DNA from 2 places in the Acidovorax sp. 107 genome. Region 2 is predicted to be linked to the other one. Evidence: riboswitches for the same ligand, from Rfam matches in the RefSeq annotation. Region 2 holds a riboswitch; the other holds the start of a gene.

Region 1 (4,224 bases), 580 kb from region 2:
TGGTCTTTTTTGTGTAGTCGGCATCATTGGCAACCTCATTGATCCCCTGCGTATGGAACTGGAGACTGCTCAATGAGTTTGGTCATGATTTCAACGATGGTGCTGTGCTTTGCGCTCACCGTCTCGGTGGCCGTGTCCATCGGTTTGGCTTCCATCCTGGGCATCCAGGCCTCCAACGCGAACATGCTCATTTCCGTCAAGGAGATGTTCGGGGCCATCAACAAATTTCCGCTGGCAGCCATCCCCTTCTTCATCCTCGCGGGCAACCTGATGGAGACTGGCGGCATCTCGCGCCGCCTCGTGGAGTTTGCCAAGAGCATCGTGGGCGGCGTGCAGGGTGGCCTGCCCATGACCTGCGTGCTGACCTGCATGATCTTTGCGGCCGTGTCGGGCTCGTCGGTCGCCACTACGTTTGCAATTGGCGCCATCCTGATTCCTGCGCTCATCAAGCATGGCTACCCCACCAGCTACGCCGCCGCGCTGCAGGCCACCAGTGCCGAGTTGGGCGTGATCATCCCGCCTTCCATCCCGATGATCCTGTACGGTGTGAGCGCTGAGGTGTCGATTGGCGAACTGTTCATCGCGGGCTTCGGCCCCGGACTGCTCATCAGCGCTGCCCTGATGCTGTTTGTCTGGGTGTACTGCAAGTACAAGGGCTGGGGCAAAAACGACGGCGATGGGCGCATGCCCTTTGGCAAGGCCACGCTGCAGGCGGGTTGGGCGCTGCTGATGCCGGTGATCATCCTGGGCGGCATCTATGGTGGTGTGTTCACCCCCACCGAGGCATCGGCCGTCGCCGTGTTCTACGCGTTGGTGGTGGGCATCGTCATCTACCGCGAGATCAAGCTCAAGGACCTGTTCGCCATCCTGCGCAAATCTGCCATCTCATCGGCGGTGATCATGTTCATCATCGCCAACGCCGGCTTGTTTGCATTCCTCATCACGCGCGCCGGCGTGCCCGATGCCATCGGCCGCTGGCTGGAGGCGGTACTGCAGTCCCCTGCCCTCTTCTTATTGGGCGTGAACGCGGCGCTGTTCGTGATCGGCATGTTCATCGAGACCAGTGCGGCCATCATTGTGCTGGCACCCATTCTGGCGCCTGTGGCCATGCATTTCGGTGTGGACCCCGTGCACTTCGGGCTGATCATGGTGGTGAACCTGGCGCTGGGCATGATCACGCCACCATTCGGGGTGAACCTGTTCGCGGCCTGCACGGTGGCCAGAATCTCGCTGGATCGGATCATCAAGCACTTGCTGCCGTTCGTCGGCGTGATTCTGGTGTGCCTGCTGATCATCACCTATGTGCCATCGATCTCGTTGGCACTTCGGGATCTGGTCTACGCAAAGTAGTTAGAATCGCCCAGTCAGGAGAGAGTGCTCCGTCTTGTCCCCAAGGCGCGCGGCACCGCCGAAGGCGCAGGCAGCAGCCGAACGCTCAGGCAAAAGGACTGGCAACCGCCCGCAGCGATGCGGGCGTTCCCTTGCTGGAGAGAGGTGACCCCACAGAAAAGAAACTGTGTGCAGGCCATCCACCGAAGGAGCAAACCGCACGGCCAGCCAGGGCGCTGCGGTGAATCTCTCAGGTAAAGCGGACAGCAGGGCAAATCCCGTGACCACACCGTGGTCGCGGCCCCCATTTGCCCGGAGTCCGCCATGTCAGCCACCGCCCCCCTGCTCACCACGCCCCTGAACGCCCTGCACATCGAGCTGGGCGCTCGCATGGTGCCTTTTGCAGGCTATTCCATGCCCGTGCAATACCCCGCTGGCCTGATGGCCGAGCATGTGCACACCCGCACTGCCGCCGGCCTGTTTGACGTGTCGCACATGGGCCAGCTCAAGCTGATCGGTGCCGATGCGGCGGCGGCGTTTGAAACCCTGATGCCCGTGGATGTGATCGACCTGCCCGTGGGCAAGCAGCGCTACGGCCTGCTTTTGACCGACGAAGGCACGGTCATTGATGACCTGATGTTCTTCAACCAGGGCGTGGTGGATGGCGAGCCCACCCTTTTTGTTATCGTCAACGGCTCCTGCAAAGTGGGCGACATTGCCCATATCCAGGCCCGCATCGGCCAACGCTGCAAGGTGGTGCCCATGCCCGACCACGCCCTGCTCGCGCTGCAGGGCCCACAGGCCGTCACCGCCCTCGCCCGCCTCGCGCCCGGCGTCGAAAAGCTGGTGTTCATGACCGGTGGCGCTCTCAGCATTGCTGGCTGCGACTGCTTTGTGACCCGCAGCGGCTACACCGGCGAAGACGGCTTTGAAATCTCCGTGCCCGCCGTGCAGGCCGACGCCCTGGCCCGCGCCCTGCTGGCCCAGCCTGAAGTCAAGCCCATCGGCCTGGGCGCCCGCAACTCGCTGCGCCTCGAAGCAGGTCTGTGCCTGTACGGCAACGACATCGACACCACCACCACGCCCCCCGAAGCCGCGCTCAACTGGGCTATTCAGAAAGTGCGCCGCACCGGCGGCACGCGTGCGGGTGGTTTCCCTGGCGCCGACAAGGTGCTCGCACAGATTGACAACCCTGCCAGCCTGCCCCGCAAGCGTGTGGGTCTGGTCGCGCTGGAACGTGTGCCGGTGCGCGAGCACACCGAACTGCAGAGCACGGACGGCCAAAAGATCGGCGAAGTCACCAGTGGCCTGCTGGGCCCCACGGTGAACGAACCTGTGGCCATGGGCTACGTCACGCCCGACTTTGCAGCCATCGGCACCCGTGTCAACGCCATCGTGCGCGGCAAGCCGGTGCCCATGGAAGTGCGCGCCATGCCCTTTGTGCCCGCCAATTACTACCGCGGCTGATTTCATCAGCGAAGCGCAGAAGCTGCGCCCGCTTACATTGCAGATTCCTTTACTTTTTTCCTTTGCTTGAGGAGCTTCCCATGACGATCAAATTCTCCAAAGACCACGAGTGGATCAACGCCGCTGATGCCAACGCCTCGGTGGTGGGCATCACCGTCCACGCGCAGGACGCGCTGGGTGATGTGGTGTTTGTGGACCTGCCCGAAGTGGGCAAGAGCTTTGCCCAGGGCGAAGTGGCTGGCGTGGTCGAGTCCGTGAAGGCCGCCGCCGATGTGTATATGCCCGTCTCTGGCGAAGTGGTGGAAGTGAACGAAGCCCTGCGTGCCGACCCGTCGCTGGCCAACAGCGATCCGCTGGGCGCTGGCTGGTTTTTCAAGGTCAAGCTGGCCGACGCGAGCCAGCTCGACGCCCTGCTGGACGAAGCCACGTACACCGAGTTCGCCAAGAACGCCTGATCCTTGCCGACTTACAGGGCATGGCGCCGGGCCATGCCCGGCCCGCCGCCCCGCCGGGTGCGAGCCACCTCCCCGGCACTGCCCCCAACCCGCTGCGACCTACGAGACTGCCCCATGCTGATGCAATCCGCCACCCCCCTTGGCGCGCTTGAAAACGCCACCGAATTCCTGCCCCGCCACATCGGCATCGACGCAGCCGACGAAGCGCACATGCTGTCGGTGATCGGCGAAGCCTCGCGCCGTGCGCTCATCGAATCCATCGTGCCGCGCTCCATCGCACGCAGCCGGGGCATGGACCTGCCAGCGCCGCTCACCGAAGCGGCAGCACTGGCAGAACTCAAGGCCATCGCGGGCAAGAACCAGTTGCTCAAGAGCTTCATCGGCCAGGGCTACTACGGCACGCACACACCGGGCGTCATCCTGCGCAACATCCTGGAGAACCCCGCCTGGTACACCGCCTACACGCCCTACCAGGCTGAGATTTCGCAAGGCCGCATGGAGGCCCTGGTCAACTTCCAGACCATGGTGTGCGACCTCACCGGCATGCCGATCGCCAACGCCTCCATGCTGGACGAGGCCACCGCCGCCGCCGAAGCGATGACACTGGCCAAGCGCTCGGTTAAGAGCAAGAGCAACGTGTTTGTGGTGGCGGGCGATGCCCACCCGCAGACCATTGAGGTCATCCAGACCCGCGCCAAGCCCCTGGGCCTGGAAGTGCGCCTGGCCAATTCGGCCGAAGAATGGAACACCCTGCTGGACGGCGACTACTTTGCCGTGCTGGCCCAGTACCCCGCCACCAGCGGCCGCATTGACGACCTGCGCGCCGACGTGGAAAAGGCCCACGCCAAGCAAGCCGCCTTCATCGTGGCTGCCGACCTGCTGGCGCTCACCCTCATCACGCCGCCCGGCGAACAAGGTGCCGACATCGTGGTGGGCACCACCCAGCGCTTTGGCATGCCCATGGGCGCAGGTG
Region 2 (4,224 bases):
GAACCCGCGCAGCCTCACGCTGGCTGAGCTCAAGACGCTGGGCGTGGAAACCGTGGCCACCGTGCTGCAGTGCTCGGGCAACGGCCGGGGCTTCTTTCCCAGCAAGCCCAGCGGCACGCCCTGGTCGGTGGGCGCCGCGGGCTGCGTGGTCTGGAGCGGCGTCCCGCTGCGCAACGTGGTAGCGGCCCTGGGCGGGCTGGCCGATGGCGCGGCCTACCTGACCGGCACGGGCGGCGAGAAGCTGCCCGAGGGGGTGGACCCGCTCACGGTGCTGGTGGAGCGCTCGGTGCCCGTGAAGGCGATGGACGACGCGCTGCTCGCCTGGGAGATGAATGGCGAGCCCCTGTCGCTGGCGCATGGCGGCCCGCTGCGCCTGGTGGTGCCCGGCTACCAGGGTGTGAACAACATCAAGTACGTCAAGCGTGTGGCCTTCGGCAGCGCTCAGTCGCAGGCGCGCATCATGTCGCATGGCTACCGCATGTCGCCGCCCGGCAGCAAGGCCAGCCCCGACCAGCCTTCGGTGTGGGAGATGGGCGTGAAGTCGTGGATCAACGGTCCCTTGGCCGACAAGGGTCCACTCAAGCCCGGCCAGGTGCTGGTGCATGGCGTGGCCTTTGGCGGCACGCGCGCCATCAAGGGTGTGGAGGTGTCGGCCGATGGCGGCAAGACCTGGCAGGCGGCCAAGCTCATCGGCCCCGACCTGGGGCCGTTTGCCTGGCGGCAGTTTGCGCTGCCCATTCGCCTGGAGGCGGGCTCCCATGTGCTGGCGAGCCGCGCCACCGACACGGCAGGCAATGTGCAGGCCGAGCAGCGCGAAGAAAACCTGGGCGGCTACAACAACGCCAGCTGGCGCGACCACGCCGTCACCGTCTCCGTGGCCTGACATGGGTGGGTGCAACCGAGCGCGCCGCGTCGCAGCGGCGTTGTGGGCCGCTGGCGCCTGTGCGTCGGCCTGGGCCGCCGACCCGGCCGAACTGGCGCGCGGCAAGGAGCTGTTTACCAAGATCCAGCCCGCCTGCGCCGTGTGCCACACGCTGCAGGCGGCGGGCGCCGAGGGGCAGGTGGGCCCGGTGCTGGATGAGCTGAAGCCCGACGCAGGCCGTGTGCTGCGCGCGCTCAAGGGGGGCATTGGCGCGATGCCCTCGTATGCCGAGCGCATGAGCGAGAAGGACATGCAAGCTGTGGCGCAGTTTGTGGCGCACGCCACAGGCGCGGCCAAGTAGGCGCAGGCTTTCGCGTCGGTTGCAGCGCTCCCTCGCTACAACCGCGCGATGCTTCAGGCAGCTGTGCGCGAAGGCACCAGCGTCGCTCCCGCCGCACGTCCTTGCAAACCCTGGAACGCAAAGTCCACCTCGGGCACGCGGCCGCTCACGATGTCGGCCAGCGCCTTGCCAGAGCCGCAGGCGTGCGTCCAGCCCAGCGTGCCGTGGCCGGTGTTGAGGAACAGGTTGCCCACCTTCGTCTTGCCGATCAGCGGCACGTTGCTGGGTGTGGCGGGGCGCAGGCCGCTCCAGAACTGCGCCTGGGTCGCGTCGCCCGCGCCGGGGAACAGCTGCTCCACGCGCCGCACGATGGCCTCGCAGCGCACCTGGTTCAGGTGGCGGTCATAGCCGTTCAGCTCGGCCGTGCCCGCGATGCGCAGGCGGTCGCCGCCCCGTTCGCTGGTGTAGCGCGAGAACACCAGCTTGAATTCATCGTCCGTCAGGCTCACCTGGTGTGCCTTGGCCGCGTCCTTCACCGGCATGGTCACCGAGTAGCCCTTGGCCGGGTAGATGGGCAGCGGGATGCCCAGCGGCTGCGCCAGCAGCGGGCTGAACGAGCCCATGGCCAGCACAAACGCATCGCCGCGCACACGTTCGAAGCGGCCTTCGGCATTGGTCACTTCCACATGGTCGATGCGACCACCTGCCTCGCGCAGCGCGGTGATGTGGTGGCCCATGCGGAACTGCACGCCCGCCGCTTCGCACAGCTTGGCCAACTCGCGCGTGAACTGGTTGGCGTCGCCGGATTCGTCTTCTGCCGTGTAGGTGGCACCGGCCAGCTGCGGGCGGATGTGGGCCAGCGCAGGCTCGATGCGCACGGCCTCGTCAGCGCTGATGACCTGGCGCTCGCAGCCCAGCGCACGCATCTGCTCGGCCGGGGCCAGGGCTCCGTCAAATTCCTTTTGGTTGGTATAGAAGTGCAGGATGCCTTGCGTGCGCTGGTCGTATTGGATGCCGGTGGCCGCGCGCAGCTGCTGCAGCGTGTCGCGGCTGTAGGTGCCCAGGCGCACGATCTGCTCGATGTTGTGGCGCGTGCGCGCGGGCGTGCAGTTGCGCAGGAAGGACAGGCCCCACAGCCACTGTCGCATGTCGGCGCGCAGGCGGAAGAGCAGGGGGGCGTCTTCCTTGCCCAGCCATTGCAGCACCTTGAGCGGTGCGCTGGGGTTGGCCCAGGGCTCGGCGTGGCTCACCGAGATCTGGCCGCCGTTGGCAAAGCTGGTCTCGGCGCCGGGCGAGCCCTGGCGGTCGATGACGGTCACTTCGTGGCCAAGTTGAGAGAGGAAATAAGCCGAAGTCACGCCGAGCAAGCCGGCGCCCAAAACGATCACGCGCATGATTTTCAAAGCCTTTCTGGGCTCTGGCGCTAGAACAATATGCGCTTGCAGCTATGAATTAAATAGCGTGCAGCTGGCGCATGAATGCCCTAGCTGCCGCTCCCCCTGTCCTTGGTACCTGAGAGATTCACCGCTACCCACCCGGGCTGCGGCTTGCTCCTTCGGTGCGCTTCGCGTTGCGCGAGGCGGCTCTCCAGACGGCTTTGATGAATGGTGCAGTACGGGACCTGAGCGTGTATGGGAGTTTGCGCCTTCGGTGCAGCGGCGGCCGGTGGCTGCCGTGCTCTCCTGCGAGGCCGATTCTATGGGGCAAGCCTGTGCGCCGGATCAACTGCGGCGGCTAATGGGGCGCAATCGTTGCTGATGGAGCGGGGCGGGATCGATGGGGCAAGGTGCCGATAATTCCGCCGACCCCTTGCACCACGGAGAGTTTTGCCATGTCCCCCACCGCTTTGGACCCTGCCGCCAGCGCCGCCGTCATCACCCAGGCCCGGGAAGGGCGCACGCCTCGCCCGCTGGACTTCCCCGCAGGGCTGCGCCCGCGCGATGCCGCCGAGGCCTATGCCGTGCAAGACGCGGTGGTGCGTGCACGCGGGCCCATCGCTGGCTGGAAGGTCGGGGCTGCATCGCCCCAGGCCCAACCGGCACGCGCCGCGCTCACCCGCGATTCGGTGTGGGTGGCTGCAGCGAGCGAGCCCGTGTTGCTGGCTGCATCTGGTTTTGCCGTGATGGGGGTGGAGGCGGAACTGGTCTACGAACTGGGGGCCGACCTGCCCGCCCGCGCCACCCCCTACAGCGCCGCCGAGGTGCTGGCGGCCGTGGTGTCGGTGCGTGCTGCCATCGAGGTGTGCGATACGCGGTTTGCCGCCTGGGCGCAGCAGGGCGAGTGGAGCCGCCTGGCGGACCAGGCCTGCCATGGGGCGCTGATCGTGGGGTCCGGCACAGACGCTGTGGGAGCGGTCCAGCCCCTGGTGCAAGGAGTGACGCTGTCCGTGAACGGGTCGGCGGCCGTGCAGCATGCCGCCTGGGGCAACCCGGCAGGCGACCCGGTGCGTCTGCTGGTGTGGCTGGCCAATGAAGGCGCACGCAGCCTGGGGGGGCTGCGTGCGGGGCAGTGGGTGACCACAGGCTCGTGCACAGGCACGGTGCTGGTGGCGCCGGGTTCCGAGGTGGTGGCAGACTTTCCGGGCCTGGGGCGGGCGGTGTTGCACCTGCGCTAAGTGCGCAGGGCCTTGCGCCCTGCCTCGCCAGCGGTGCGTCGATCAGTTGCGGCGCGGATTGTCAGGCTGGTGGTCGCGGCGGTTGGGCACGCCGTCGCCATCGCGGTCCCGGTCGTTGCGGTTGACGATGCCATCGCCGTCGCGGTCCCAGCCACCCCGGTGCAGCTCCCAGCGACCATCGCGCTGGTCCCACTGAGGGGCACGGTAGCGGTAGCCGGGCCGTACTTTTTCAAAGTGGCCTTGCACCCATACGTGGCGGTGGCCCCGCCAGTCCCAGTACCCGGGCACCCACACCTGGCCCCTGCGGGCGTGCGGGACGGCCTCGCGGCGGGGCGGTGGCGGAGCCGGGATGACGACGCCCGGCTGCACGATGACGGTGGTCTGGGTGGCAACCTGTGCCTGTGCCGG

Evidence for each region. Region 2 has a riboswitch for glycine ahead of C8C99_RS12585 (D-amino acid dehydrogenase). Riboswitches for the same ligand answer to the same signal wherever they lie in the genome.
Region 1: linked by a shared signal. The riboswitch ahead of gcvT (glycine cleavage system aminomethyltransferase GcvT) and the one ahead of C8C99_RS12585 (D-amino acid dehydrogenase) in region 2 are both predicted to bind glycine.

The regions. Positions count from the first base shown of each region.
Region 1 is NZ_QBTZ01000001.1:2,114,014-2,118,237, forward strand. It holds gene C8C99_RS09950 (TRAP transporter small permease) at 1-76, shown strand, start outside; gene C8C99_RS09955 (TRAP transporter large permease) at 73-1,350, shown strand; glycine riboswitch at 1,356-1,461, shown strand; glycine riboswitch at 1,475-1,606, shown strand; gene gcvT (glycine cleavage system aminomethyltransferase GcvT) at 1,654-2,796, shown strand; gene gcvH (glycine cleavage system protein GcvH) at 2,877-3,251, shown strand; gene gcvP (aminomethyl-transferring glycine dehydrogenase) at 3,366-4,224, shown strand, end outside.
Region 2 is NZ_QBTZ01000001.1:2,689,490-2,693,713, reverse strand. It holds gene C8C99_RS12595 (sulfite oxidase) at 1-883, shown strand, start outside; gene C8C99_RS12590 (cytochrome c) at 885-1,223, shown strand; gene C8C99_RS12585 (D-amino acid dehydrogenase) at 1,277-2,596, opposite strand; glycine riboswitch at 2,692-2,803, opposite strand; gene C8C99_RS12580 (2-keto-4-pentenoate hydratase) at 3,034-3,816, shown strand; gene C8C99_RS12575 (YXWGXW repeat-containing protein) at 3,859-4,224, opposite strand, start outside.